2 regions of the Mesorhizobium sp. ESP-6-2 genome follow, and region 1 is predicted to be linked to the other one. Evidence: riboswitches for the same ligand, from Rfam matches in the RefSeq annotation. Region 1 holds a riboswitch; the other holds the start of a gene.

Region 1 (7,197 bases):
CGACTTCATCAAGGCGGTCCGCGCCGGGGCCACGGGCCGCATCGCGCTCACCTATTTCGAATGGGCCGGCACGGTCCGTGACGACGCGCTCATCGGCTGGCAGGTCGTCGACGGCGCCGAGAGTGCCAACGCTTTTGCCGACAAGATAGCGGCCCGCCCGTTCCGCAGCTTCCACGGCACGTCGATCTCCGGCGCGCTCGCCTTCGGCGCGGGGCTTTTCGACCGCACTACTTTCGAAAGCGAACGCAGCGTCATCGATATTTCCGGTGACGGACCAAACAATATCGGGGCGCCCGTCACCGCCACGCGGGATGCGGCAAACGCCAAAGGCATCGTCATCAACGGCCTGCCGATCCTGATCAATCCGTCGCCCACCTTCAGCCACCTCGACCGGTATTACGCCCAGTGCGTAACCGGCGGGCCGGGCTCCTTCGTGCTGCCGATTTATGCAGCCGCCGAATTTTCCACCGCCATCCGCCGCAAGCTGATTCTCGAGGTCAGCGGCGTCCAGAACGAGACCAGGATCATTCCCGCCGAAGCCGAGGCTCCGATGGACTGCCTGCAAGGCGAACGCGACAGACGGTTCTTGTTGGATCCGTATTTCCCGGAGCTCGATCGCTGAGCCTTCGCCGGTCTATGCGGGCCGGGTTCCAACCTGCTGATGACCTTCGTCGGATCAACCCGCAGCTCGACTTCGCCCGAAAAGGGGGTGTCATAGCCGCCTCCGGGATGGGCCTTATCGCTTCAACAAGAACACCGCTTGCTGGCCGAAGAAATTCCAGAACCACCATGGCATCGACAGGCCGATCTTCTGGCCGTTGGCGTCGAGCGCGGTTGCCCTTTCCACGGTCGCGCCAAGCTCCTCGCACAGATTGACGAAGTCGCGGATGGTGCAGAAGTGGATGTTCGGCGTGTCGTACCAGGAATAGGGCAGGTCTTTGGTGACCGGCATGCGGCCCTTGACGAACAGCGACAGGCGCACCCGCCAGTGGCCGAAATTGGGGAAGGACACGATGGCGTGTTCGCCGATCCTGAGCAATTCGTCGAGAACGAGCTTCGGGTTGCGGGTCGCCTGCAAGGTCTGCGACAGGACGACGAAATCAAAACCTTTGTCGGGATAGAATTCAAGATCCTTGTCGGCGTCGCCCTGGACGACGGAAAGGCCGCGCGCGACGCATTCGTTGACGCCGCGCTGCGACAGTTCCAGTCCACGGCCGTCGATCTGCTTGGTCTCCTGCAAAAGCTCGAGCAGCGAGCCGTCGCCGGAGCCGACGTCCAGCACCCGCGATTGCGGCGGGATCAGACCGGCGATCACCTCGAGATCGACGCGTTGGGCGCGATTGACGCTCATGGCTTGCCCCTTGTCGTGGCGCGTGACCCTTGACGGACAAGTCTGCAATTTTGCGGGGTCATGCGCCGAGCCCTCTCGCTCGCGCGGCCGAGCCGATGAAGCCGTTGATGGCGGCGAACAGTTCTGGCTCGTCGAGCAGGAAGGCGTCGTGCCCGCGATCGGTCTCGATCTCGACGAAGGACACCGACGCGCCGGCGGCATTCAGCGCATGGACGATCGAGCGGCTCTCCTCGGTCGGAAACAGCCAATCCGAGGTGAACGACACCAGGCAGAAGCGTGTCTTGGTGCCGGCAAAAGCATCGGCCAGCCTGCCGCCATGGTCTGCGGCGAGGTCGAAATAATCCATGGACCGCGTCATGTAGAGATAGGAATTGGCGTCGAAACGGTCGACGAAAGTCATGCCCTGGTGACGCAGATAGCTCTCGATCTGGAAGTCGGCGTCGAAGCCGAAGGTCAGCGCTTCGCGGTCCTGCAAGTTGCGGCCGAACTTCCGGTGCAGGGCTGCTTCGGACAGGTAGGTGATGTGGGCGGCCATGCGCGCCACGGCGAGCCCCTTTTCCGGGCGTTTGCCGTGGTCGAAATATTTGCCGCCATGCCATTCAGGGTCGGCCATCACGGCCTGCCGGCCGACCTCGTGGAAAGCGATGTTCTGCGAGGAATGCCGCGCGCCGGTGGCGATCGGCAGCGCCGAGAAAACACGCTCCGGATAGCTCGACGCCCATTGCAGCACCTGCATGCCGCCCATCGACCCGCCGAGCACGCAAAACAGTTTTTCGATGCCGAAATGGTCGATCAGCATCTGCTGGGCACGCACCATGTCGCGGATGGTGATGACCGGAAGGTCCAGCCCATAGGGCTTGCCGGTAGCGGGATTGGTGGAGGCCGGACCGGTGGAACCGAGGCAGCCGCCGATGACGTTTGAGCAGATGACGAAGAAACGGCTGGTGTCGATGATCTTGCCGGGGCCGATCAGCACTTCCCACCAACCCGGCTTGCCGGTCACTGGATTGGTGCTGGCCACATGCTGGTCGCCGGTCAATGCGTGGCAAACGAGAATGGCGTTGGAACGGGCTTCGTTCAGCGTGCCATAGGTCTGGTAGGCGATCTGGAACGGCGACAGCAGGGTGCCGGCGTCGAGCTTGAGCGGCTTGTCGGCGCCGAAGCGCACGACCGGGCTCGACGGCTGGTCTGCCTCGTTGTTGGTTCTGCCAGCGCGCTGAGCGGCCATCGCATCCTCTTACATCGCACGACGTGTCTGGCGGAAACCGAATACGGGCCGACACGGGTGTCCGGCCGGCCGCGGACAATAAAAAACCGGCAATGCCTTCGCAAAGCCGGTTACGTCACGCAAACGGCCCTTTAGCGAATTGTTTAACGTGGCTGCAAGCCGACCGGCCAAATCACCACGGAACTGTTGCTGCCCTTCTAGAACTCGCCTGCCTTGCCGTCAATGCCGCTTGCTGGCACCACTGCCGCCTCTCGACATTGCCGGCCATGGCTTGTATTTCCGCTGCGGCTTCCAGACGGGAGCGTTCTCGACGGATTTTGCAAAATGAACCAGAAACCGGATCAGGCACGTCCTCAGCCGCGCGCGGGTATCATGGACATCCAGGCCTATGTGCCGGGCAAGAGCTCGGCCCCTGCCGGGGTGGACAAGGTCCACAAGCTGTCGTCGAACGAGAACCCGCTCGGCCCCTCGCCAAAGGCAATCGAGGCCGCGCGCGAGGTCGCCGCCAAGCTCGACGTCTATCCCGACGGCACCGCCCGGCGCCTGCGCGAAGCAATCGCCGAGGTGCATTGTCTGAACGCACAGAACATCATCTGTTCCAACGGCTCCGACGAGATCCTCGGCCTGCTGGCGCAGACTTATCTCGCGCCCGGCGACGAGGCCATATTCACCGAACACGCCTTCATGGTCTACAAGATCTACATCCAGTCGGCGGGTGCCACGCCTGTCGCGGTCAAGGAGACCCAGGAGCGCGCCGACATCGATGCGATCCTGGCGGCCGTCACGCCACGTACGAAGATCGTGTTCCTCGCCAATCCCAACAATCCGACCGGCACTTACGTGCCGTTCCAGGAGGTGCGCCGCCTGCATGCCGGCCTGCCGAAGAACGTGCTTCTGGTGCTCGATGCCGCCTATGCAGAATATGTCAGGCGCAACGACTATGAGGCCGGCATCGAGCTCGCGGGCAGCTCTCAGAACGTGGTCATGACCCGCACCTTCTCCAAGATCGGACTTGGCGGGGCGCGGATCGGATGGATGTATGGGCCGATGCACATCGTCGACGCGATCAACCGCATACGCGGCCCTTTCAATGTCAATGCGACGGCGATCGAGGCCGGCATCGCTGCCGTCCGCGACCGCGCCCATGTCGAGCGCAGCGTCGCGCATAACGAGACCTGGCTGGCCTGGCTGAGCGAGCAGATGACTGGGCTCGGGTTGCGGGTGACGCCGAGCGTCGGCAATTTCCTCCTCATTCATTTTCCCGACGACGGCAAGCATTCGGCCGCGGCGGCGGACGACTATCTCACCCAGCGCGGCTACATACTGCGGCGTGTTTCGGGCTATGGCTTTCCCAACGCATTGCGCATGACGGTCGGCACCGAAGAGGCCAATCGCGGCGTGGTCGCGGCACTCACGACATTCCTGAAAAGCTAGAACGCCATGACATCACCGATGTTCGAAAAGATCGCGCTGGTCGGCATCGGCCTGATCGGCTCGTCGCTGGCCCGTATCATCCGCCGCGAGGGCCTGGCCGGCCATCTCGCCATCTCGACGCGCAGCGCTGCAACGCTGGCGCGGGCGCAAGAGCTTGGCCTGGGCTCCTCCTACACCATAGATGCCAAGGAAGCGGTCCGCGATGCCGACCTGGTCATCGTCTCGGTGCCGGTCGGCTCGTCCGGCACGGTGGCGCAAGAGATCGCGCCGGCGCTGAAGAAGGGCGCCATCGTCACCGATGTCGGCTCGACCAAGGCTTCCGTGATTGCACAGATGCAGCCGCATATACCCGATGGAGTGCATTTCATTCCCGGCCATCCGCTGGCCGGCACGGAGAAATCTGGGCCCGATGCCGGTTTCGCCGATCTGTTCGACAACCGCTGGTGCATTTTCACCCCGCTGCCGGACACGGATCCGGACGCGCTGGAAAGGCTTTCCGAATTCTGGCGCCGTTGCGGCGCCAACATCGACACGATGGATCCGCAGCATCACGACATGACGCTGGCCATCGTCTCGCATTTGCCGCACATCATCGCCTACAACATCGTCGGCACCGCCGATGACCTGGAATCGGTGACCAAGACGGAAGTCATCAAATATTCCGCTTCCGGTTTCCGCGACTTCACGCGTCTCGCCGCCTCCGATCCGACCATGTGGCGGGACGTGTGCCTGCACAACAAGGATGCGATTCTGGAAATGCTGGCGCGGTTCTCGGAGGATCTGGCTTTCCTGCAGCGGGCGATCCGCTGGGGCGACGGCGACAAGCTGTTCGACCTGTTCACCCGCACCCGCGCCGTGCGCCGCTCGATCATCGAGGCCGGCCAGGACATCGACGTGCCGGATTTCGGCCGCCAGGCGGTCGAACATCCGGCGAAAAACTAGGCTCCTTCAGGCCAGGTCGCCGCCATCATCGCCAGTGTCTCGGCGCGATCGGGCGCGCCCAGCCTACCACCGAAGCGCTGACATTTGAGCGCCGCGGCCGCGCTGGCAAAGCGCAGCGCCTTTTCGATCGGCATGGCTTGCGCCAGCCCGGCCGCGAAGGCGCCATGAAAGACGTCGCCGGCTGCCAGAGTATCCACCACCTCGACCTTTGGCGCAGCGACGTGGCGTACGCGACCGGCGTGCCTGTCGTGCCACCACGTTCCAGCGCCGCCGGCGGTTACCGCGACGAAAGCGTCGGTGCGCGACGCGAGGTCGGCGCATGCGGCCTGCGGGTCCAGCGCCTGGCCGCAGACGATGCGCGCCGCCGGTTCGGAGGCGACGATGTGCGAGGCGAGCGGCAACAGTCCCTCCAGCACTGCCAATGGCGCGGTGTCGGCATCGAGGATCGCGGGTCGGCCGGCAGCGCGAGCGGCCGTGAGGGCAAGCGCTGAGGCACCCGGCCAGCGCACATCGGCCAGCACGGCATCGAAGGCGGCGAGATCGGCGACCGGCAAGCCGTCGGGATCGGCCTGGGCACGCTGATCGTAGAAAGGCACGATGATGCGCTCGCCGTGGCCGTCGACGAGGATCGCGGCCAGCGCCGAGCGCGCTCCGGCGACGCGACGGACGAGGCTGCAATCGACGCCCTCCGCCTCGATGCCCGATATCAGCTGGTCGCCGGCCTGATCATCGCCGGCGCTCGCCCAAAGCCACACTTCGGCGCCCAGCCGGCGTGCGGCGCAGGCGGCACTCGTGGCCATGCCGGAAGCGATCTGGACGCCATCGGCGGCCATGAACTTGCCCTGATGGACGGGAAGCGTTTCGACGCGAAGAATGGTGTCGAGCGTCAGCGCGCCGACGCTCAGGAGTTTTGCCGGTCTGTCCATTGGGGATGCTTAGTCGACCGGCTTGATCTTGCCCAGCGGGATAAAGCCGAGCGAGGCCTTGCCCTTGACCACCTTGAGCGGCATCGACGGTTCGTTGCCGAGCAGCGCCAGGGCGGCAAAGCCTTGTTCGATCTGGTTCTTCTGTTCGGGTATGGCGGCGCCGAGAATGGCGGCCACGGCTTTCGGGTCTTTCAGTCTGATCATCAGATCGGCGTCGACCAGGCCCTCGGCGTCGACCGACAGCGGCCCGGAAACGGCGACGTGCGCCGTGCCCGACGACAAATCGAGCCTGCGGATCTCGACGGCCTGGCCGCGCAGGCTTTTCAGTTGCGTTCCGATCAGTGCCAGGCCGTTCTTCAGCGTAGCCTCGCCACTGGCGTCGAGCGGCGGCAGGACGCGGCCCCCAATCGCATCGGGGTCGATCTCCAGATCGCCGAAGCTGCCGGTATAGTCGATATCCCTGCCGTTCGGCTGCAGCTGGCCCGCCGCCTTGCCGGCGCTGAACAGTTGCACCGGATCGGTGTCGTCGGCCGGATCGGTCTGGCCGGACAGGCCCTCGGCCGTGAGCGAAATGCGTCGCGGCAGCGGCCATGAGAGTTTGACGTTGGCCTTAAGATCATCCCAGTCGATCCACAGCGGCACCATGCCCGGAACCGAGGTCCTGAGCGGACCGCGCAGGTCCGCGACCGGCGACAGCGGCTGGATGATCTGGGCGACGGCGTTGAAGGAGCCGGCAGAGGCGGCAACGTTCTTGGCGTCGTCCTCATAGGCAAGATTGTCGCAGGAGACGGCGAAGCTCAGGGGGTAACCGCTGACCTGGAGATTGGCGCAGCCGGCCTCGATGCCGTTCTTGTTGAGCGTGGCGACCGCCTTGTCGGCTTCGCTCCGGACCCTGTCGGCGAGATAGAACCAGCCGCCGCTGTAGATGGCGAACAGCGCGATGACACACGCTGCAAGCCAGAACAGGCGGCGGCGATGCTTCGGCTGGCGTTCGTCAGTGGACGTCATGCTGCGGTTCTCGTTCACGCATGGGGGCTGTGGGCGGGCTGTCGATTCTGGCAACGACAACAGGTAGACAGAGATGGACGGAAAAAACACCGATTCCGGTGTGGTGTTGCCATTCTTACGCAATCAGGCACGGCGATATGGGCGATTTTTGGGTGTTTGGCTATGGTTCGTTGATATGGCGGCCGGGGTTCGCGCATGTCGAGACAAGGCGGGCGCGCCTGCATGGCTATCGTCGCGCGCTGTGCGTCTATTCCTTCGTGCATCGCGGCACGCGGGAACGTCCGGGCCTGGTGCTCGGCCTTGACCGC
Region 2 (7,197 bases), on a different contig from region 1:
CGCCAGAGGAAGCCGTCGACCAGGCCGACTGCGTCGTCACCGACTGCTGGGTGTCGATGGGCCAGGAGCACCGCGCCCGCGGCCACAACGTGTTTTCGCCCTACCAGGTCAACGCCAAGCTGATGGCCAAGGCAAAGCCCGACGCGCTGTTCATGCACTGCCTGCCGGCGCATCGCGGCGAGGAAGTGACCGATGAGGTCATCGACGGTCCGCATTCGGTGGTCTTCGACGAGGCCGAGAACCGGCTCCACGCCCAGAAGGCCGTGCTTGCCTGGTGTCTTGGGGCCTGAAGTGGACTTGAAGTGTCTTGGCGCTCGACGTGCCGGGGAACTTGATCTCCGGAGGCGCGATGCCTATCTGCGCGGCATCACGCAAATCAAGCGCGTTTAGACGCATGCTCCCCAAAGGGCGGCATGGCCGCGCCCTGGAGCTTTGTCATGCTGGAAACCCATCAAGTGGCTGAACATCACCCCAAACTCGGCGAATTCGGTTACGCTGGCGATGATCACGTCGTGCCCTTCGAGGTCGGTCCGCTCGATGTGCGCGGCCGCACCGTGCAGCTCGGGCCGATGCTCGATGCGATCCTTGGCCGCCATGACTATCCCGAGCCGGTTGCCCGGCTGCTGGCGGAAGCCTGTGTGCTGACGGTGCTGCTAGGCACCTCGCTCAAGTTCGAGGGCAAGTTCATCCTGCAGACCCGCACCGACGGGCCTGTCGACATGCTGGTCGCGGATTTTTCCACGCCCTCGGCGCTGCGTGCCTATGCGCGCTTCGATGCCGACCGGCTGGAGGCGCTGATTGCGGCCGGCGAGACCTCGCAGCAAACGCTGCTCGGCAACGGTGTGCTGGCGCTGACCATCGACCAAGGTGCCCACACGCAGCGCTACCAGGGCATCGTCCAGCTCGACGGCGAGACCCTGGAAGAGGCCGCGCGCACCTATTTCCGCCAGTCGGAGCAGATCCCGACCGATCTCCGGCTTTCCGTCGCCAAGCTTTTGACGCCCGGCCCCGGCGGCGCGCGCGAGCAGTGGCGGGCGGGCGGCATCCTGGCGCAGTTCCTGCCGCAGGCCTCCGAGCGCATGCGCGTTCCTGACCTGCCCGGCAGGGATGGCGATCCGCGCGAGGAGATCCACGATCCCACAGACAATTCCTGGCAGGAATTGCTGGCGCTGCTCGGCACCATCGAGCCGACCGAACTGATCGATCCGACCATCGGCGCCGAGCGGCTGCTCTATCGTCTGTTCCACGAGCATGGCGTGCGCGTCTTCGGCGGCGTTCCCGTCGCCGATCAGTGCTCATGCTCCCGCGACAAGATCCGCGGCATCCTCGAGGGCTTCTCCGCGCAGGAGATCAAGGACAGCACCGAGGACGGCGGCATCCACGTCGCCTGCGAGTTCTGTTCGACGCAATATGACTTCGACCCGGCCGAGTTTGCGGCGCAGTGAAGTGCTTCGTTCTCCTCGTCACTATACGGGGAGAAGGTGCCGGCAGGCGGATGAGGGGCAGCGCTGAGTTCGGCGTTAGGGCAGTCTTCATTCGGTGCGCGAGATAGATCTCCAGAGTCGGCGCCGCCCCTCATTGTCCTGCCGGACATTTCTCCCCCGTATAGTGACGGGGAGAAAGAGGCTGTCGCCGCCGCTTTCGCTAATTCACCGTTCGCCTCGTCCCTGGCAGATCCAGCGAAAACGCGGGGATAGCGATGTCGAATGTCTCGCCCCGCTCGTTGCGCATGGTGTAGTGGCCGACCATGATCCCCGACGGCGTCGAGAGCGGACAGCCCGACGTGTATTGGTAGCTGTCGCCGGGATTGAGTTCGGGCTGATCGCCGACCACGCCGGCGCCTCGCACTTCCTCGACCCGGCCGGCGCCGTCGGTTATGTGCCAATAGCGCGATAACAGCTGCACGAATTCGTCGGACTGGTTGTCGATCGTTATCTGGTAGCCCCAGACGTAGCGGTTTTCCGTAGGATCCGAGCGGTCCTCGAGATAGAACGGCCTGACCTGCACTTCGATGTTGCGCGTGACGGCGCGGTACATGAGCGGCTCCAAAACAAATCCGGTGTGGAACATTCGGCGCTCTTTGCGGTTCGATCAACCGTGCGCGTCCGAGTTGCCACCTCGAGGGGGCAAGTGCCGACAAACAATGTCATTTGAGTGACACATGACAATGATGGTGTGCACCAGCAATGCCGGGCGACTCGGGCGCTCTGTCGAACTGTCGAAAACGGCCGCCAGGCGGGCCGGTTTTTCTGGAGTGACCGGATATCGATGGAACTCGCTCTCATAACCGGCTCGCTTTCGATCGCTCTCATCGCCTCAAATCTCGCCAGCATCCTGCTCGCCTGTTCGCGCCTGAAACGGCGCGCCGCCATCGCGCCGCCGGCCGGCAAGCCGCTGCCTGTGTCGATCGTCATCCCGGCGCGCGGCGTCGAGCCGTTTACCCATGAGACGCTTGAGCGCGCTTTCTCGCTCGACTGGCCGCGCTACGAACTGATCTTCTGTGTCGCCCATGCCGACGACCCCGCGGTCAAGCCGATCCGCGCCGCCATCGCCCGCTTTCCAGCCGTGCCGGCCCGCCTGCTTACCGGCGACGACCGCATCAGCGCCAACCCGAAACTGAACAATTGCGTCAAGGGCTGGGAGGCTGCGCGCCACGACTGGGTCATTCTCGCCGATTCCAACGTGCTGATGCCGAAAGACTACGTCCAGCACCTGATGGCGGCATGGCGGCGGGACACCGGCCTGGTTTGCTCGACGCCGATCGGTTCGCGGCCCGACGGCTTCTGGGCAGAAGTCGAATGCGCCTTCCTCAACACGCTGCAGGCGCGCTGGCAATATGCCGGCGAGGCGCTTGGCCTCGGCTTTGCCCAGGGCAAGAGCATGTTGTGGAACAAGCAGATGCTCGACGCCAATGGCGGCATCCGTGCGCTCGCCGCCGAGATCGCGGAGGATGCCGCGTCGACCAAACTGGTCAACAGGCTGGGCCTGCGCGTCAATCTCGTCGCTTCGCCTTTCGAGCAGCCGCTCGGGCAGCGCATGCCGGGCGAGATCTGGTCGCGCCAGGCCCGCTGGGCGCGCCTGCGCCGCGTCACCTTTCCGCTGTTCTTCGCACCCGAGATCCTGACCGGCGTGGCGGCTCCGCTCGTGCTGGCGCTGATCGCCGCAGCCAGCGCCGGCGTCAGCCTGCCCATGACAGCGCTCTGCGTGCTGGCGCTCGCCTACCTGCCGGAATGCATGCTCGCCTCGGCAAAGGGCTGGTATCTGTCGCCGCGCATCGTCACCGCGATGATCGCACGAGACCTGATGTTGCCCGCCATCTGGGCGCGCGGCTGGCTGGGTCGTGCGGTCGACTGGCGCGGCAACGCCATGACCATCGGCACCAAGGCGGCTGAACTGGAAGAGACGCCATCGCGCGCCTGATCGACGCGGACGACGATGCCTCGACCGGCCTTATTTGGCGGCCTCAAGCGCCTGCGCGATGTCTTCCAGCAGATCGTCGGTATCCTCCAGCCCGACCGACAGCCTGAGCGTGCCGGGTCCGATGCCGAGCTCGGCGCGCGCTTCGTCGCTGAGGTTCTTGTGCGTCGTCGTCGCCGGATGGGTGATCAGGCTTTTGGCGTCGCCGAGATTGTTCGAGATCAGGACGATGTCGAGCGCGTTCTGCAGGGCGAAGGCACCCTGCTTGCCGCCCTTGACGTCAAAGCAGATCAGGGTGGAGCCGCCCGACATCTGCTTCTTGACGATATCGGCCTGCGGATGGTCGGCGCGGCCGGGATAGATGACGCGGGCGATCTCCGGCTGCTCGGCCAGGAAATCGGCGATCTTGCCGGCGCTCTCCGTCTGCTGGCGCACGCGCAGCGGCAGCGTTTCCAGGCCCTTCAGCAGCGTCCAGGCGTTGAACGGCGACAGGCTGGGGCCGGTATGGCGGAAATAATCGTGCAGGTTTTCGTCGATCCATTTCTTGTCCGACAGGATGACGCCGCCGAGACAACGGCCCTGGCCATCGATGTGCTTGGTCGCCGAATAGACCACGACATGCGCGCCGAGCTGCAACGGCTTCTGCTGCAGCGGCGTGGCGAAGACATTGTCCACGACCAGCCGCGCGCCGATCGAATTGGCAAGCGAAGCGACGGCTGATATGTCCACCACCTCAAGCGTCGGGTTGGTCGGGCTTTCCAGGAAAAACAGCTTGGTGTTGGGCCGAACCGCCTTTTCCCAGTTGGCAATGTCGGTGCCGTCGACCAGCGTCGCCTCGATGCCGTAACGCGGCGCCAGCGTCTCGACCACCCAGCGGCAGGAGCCGAACAGGGCGCGCGCCGCAACGATATGATCGCCGGCCTTGACGCTGCACAGGAGGGCTGCCGTCACCGCCGCCATGCCGGACGCGGTGGCGCGCGCGTCCTCGGCGCCTTCGAGCGCGCACATGCGCTTCTCGAACATGTCGACGGTCGGATTGGCATAGCGTGAATAGATGAAGCCCGGTTCCTCGCCCTTGAAGCGGGCTTCGGCGGCTTGGGCCGTCTCATAGACATAGCCCTGGGTCAGGTATATCGCCTCGGAAGTTTCACCGAAGCCGGAACGCAGGGTCCCGCCATGCACGAGTGCGGTCTGAGGCTTCCAGTTGCGCGTCTTGCTCGTCATCGTCCTATCCAAACACAAAAAAACCGGCCGCGAAAAAGTCGCAACCGGTCCATACGGCCTTGCGGCCCGACGGTCCTTTAGCGACTTGTTTAACGTGGCTGCAAGCCGACCGGCCAAATCACCACGGGATAACGACCCTTTAGACCCGCGCCACGCTTGCGTCAATTGCCGGCTTCATTAAGAGACTTGTACCAGCAGAGCGGAGCCAGACTTTGCGGCAGACAGGAATTCTTCCCGATCAGGACATTGCGGCGCTGTTCCAGTCCGGCGCGCTGAAGTCGTCGCGTGCGCTCGACGCCGACCAGATCCAGCCGGCCAGCCTTGATCTGAGGCTCGGCCAAAAGGCGTGGCGGGTGCGCGCGTCCTTCCTGCCGGGTCCCAACCACAAGGTCAGTGAAAAACTCGACCGGCTGAAGCTGCACGAGATCAGCCTGGCCGACGGCGCCGTTTTGGAAACCGGCTGCGTCTACATCGTGCCCCTGCTCGAAAGCCTGGCGCTGCCGGCGGAAATTTCGGCGTCCGCCAATCCCAAGAGCTCGACCGGGCGGCTCGATATCTTCACCCGCGTGATGACCGATCGCGGCCACGAGTTCGACAAGATCGCCGCCGGCTATCATGGTCCGCTCTATCTCGAAGTCAGTCCACGCACCTTCCCGATCGTCGTGCGCGCCGGCTCGCGCCTTTCGCAGATACGCTTCCGCACCGGCAATGCGCTGCTCTCGGAAGCAGAGTTGCATCAATTGCACCGGGCCGAAATGCTGGTCGCCACCGAACCGCCGAACATTTCCGGCGGCGGCATCGCATTGTCGATCGATCTCAACGGCGACAGTGACGGGCTGGTCGGCTATCGCGGCAAGCACCATACCGGCCTCGTCGATGTCGACAAGCGCGCGGCGCAGGAGATCGTCGACTTCTGGGAGCCGATCCACAAGAGCGGCGCCGGCGAGCTGGTGCTCGATCCGGACGAGTTCTACATCCTCGTCAGCCAGGAAGCGGTGCATGTGCCGCCGCTCTACGCGGCCGAAATGACGCCCTTCGATCCACTGGTGGGCGAGTTCCGTGTCCACTATGCCGGCTTCTTCGATCCGGGCTTCGGCCATTCGGCGGCCGGCGGCACCGGCAGCCGCGCCGTGCTCGAAGTGCGCAGCCATGAGGTGCCGTTCATCCTCGATCATGGCCAGATCGTCGGCCGGCTGGTCTACGAGCATATGCTGAAGCGGCCGCAGGCGCTTTACGGCACCGAGCTCGGCTCGAACTACCAGGCGCAGGGCCTGAAGCTGTCCAAGCACTTTCGCGCCGCGCCCTGAACGCTCATCACCGTCAGGCAAGATACTTGCCTGCGCCGGCTCGCCATGCTTGGCTGCCTCGCCGGCCGCCGACGTGGCGGCGCTCAAGGGGAATGAAAATGCAGATTTCGAAATGGATCATATCGGCGGCGGCCGCCGCCATGCTGACGCTTGGTGCTGGCGCCCTGTCGGCGCATGCGGCGGAGAAAATCAAGATCGGCACCGAGGGCGCCTATCCGCCGTTCAACACCATCACGCCCGACGGCAAGGTCGAGGGCTTCGACATCGACATCGCCAACGCCTTGTGCGCGCAGATGAAGGTCGAATGCGAGATCGTCACCCAGGACTGGGACGGCATCATCCCGGCGCTGCAGGCCAAGAAATTCGACGCCATCATCGCTTCGATGAGCATCACCGAGGAGCGCAAGAAGCAGGTCGCGTTCACCCACAAATACTATACGACGCCGCTGTCGCTCGTCGCCCTCAAGGACAGCGACATCGCCTCGACCGAATCGGCGGCACTCGCCGGCAAGACGGTCGGCGCCCAGGCGGCGACCACGCAGGCTAACTACGCCCAGGACGTCTATGGCAAGGCCGGCGCCGAAGCGAAGCTCTATCCGACCCAGGAAGAGGCAATCACAGATCTCCAGAACGGCCGCCTCGATGCCGTCCTTTCCGACAAGTTCGTGCTGATGGACTGGATGAAGAAGGCGAGCGACGGTTGCTGCAAGATGGTCGGCGACGTCAAGGGCACCGAGACCGAAGCCGGCATTGCCGTGCGTCTCGAGGATACGGCGCTGCGCGACAAGCTCAACGCAGCCATCGACGCCATCGTCGCCGACGGCACCTACAAGAAGATCCAGGACAAGTATTTCGATTTCGATATTTATTGAGATCTGAGACGCTTCTTACCTTCTCCCCTTGTGGGAGAAGGCGGCCTCGCGAAGCGAGGTCGGATGAGGGGTGTTCCAGGGAACGCCAACGCCTCACTCCGGCCAGCACCCCTCAACCGTCTCGGCGCTGCGCGCTGGTCCACTGCCCTGGGGCGAGCCACGGGTCTCGCCCCTCCCTTCGGACCCCACAGGGGAGAAGGAAGTGATGTCCACCCTCACAGCGCCTTCACCGCCACCTTCACCGGCTGCTCGATTTCGAGCGGATTGCGCAGCGGCAGGCCGAAATCGCCGGCCTCGATCTCGAACACGTCGCCGGCCTCGGTCTTGATTCCGTCGGCGAAGGACAGGGTCGCGGTGCCGAACATGTGCACATGCAC

The links. A riboswitch is a leader RNA that binds a small molecule or an ion and turns the genes downstream of it on or off. The one in region 1 is predicted to bind S-adenosylmethionine.
Region 2: another riboswitch for S-adenosylmethionine. It lies ahead of LB532_RS15305 (O-succinylhomoserine sulfhydrylase); the one in region 1 lies ahead of metX (homoserine O-acetyltransferase MetX).

Annotation. Positions count from the first base shown of each region.
Region 1 covers NZ_JAIUGT010000015.1:31,410-38,606, forward strand. The annotation lists gene LB532_RS29000 (DUF1194 domain-containing protein) at 1-622, shown strand, start outside; gene metW (methionine biosynthesis protein MetW) at 737-1,351, opposite strand; gene metX (homoserine O-acetyltransferase MetX) at 1,410-2,579, opposite strand; SAM riboswitch at 2,691-2,768, opposite strand; gene hisC (histidinol-phosphate transaminase) at 2,904-4,013, shown strand; gene LB532_RS29020 (prephenate/arogenate dehydrogenase family protein) at 4,020-4,955, shown strand; gene LB532_RS29025 (sugar kinase) at 4,952-5,881, opposite strand; gene LB532_RS29030 (DUF2125 domain-containing protein) at 5,891-6,889, opposite strand; gene LB532_RS29035 (gamma-glutamylcyclotransferase) at 7,027-7,197, shown strand, end outside.
Region 2 covers NZ_JAIUGT010000005.1:75,457-82,653, reverse strand. The annotation lists gene argF (ornithine carbamoyltransferase) at 1-290, shown strand, start outside; gene LB532_RS15320 (Hsp33 family molecular chaperone) at 414-1,445, shown strand; gene apaG (Co2+/Mg2+ efflux protein ApaG) at 1,645-2,037, opposite strand; gene LB532_RS15310 (ceramide glucosyltransferase) at 2,269-3,420, shown strand; gene LB532_RS15305 (O-succinylhomoserine sulfhydrylase) at 3,451-4,641, opposite strand; SAM riboswitch at 4,699-4,776, opposite strand; gene LB532_RS15300 (2'-deoxycytidine 5'-triphosphate deaminase) at 4,854-5,948, shown strand; gene LB532_RS15295 (ABC transporter substrate-binding protein) at 6,047-6,820, shown strand; gene araD1 (AraD1 family protein) at 7,036-7,197, opposite strand, start outside.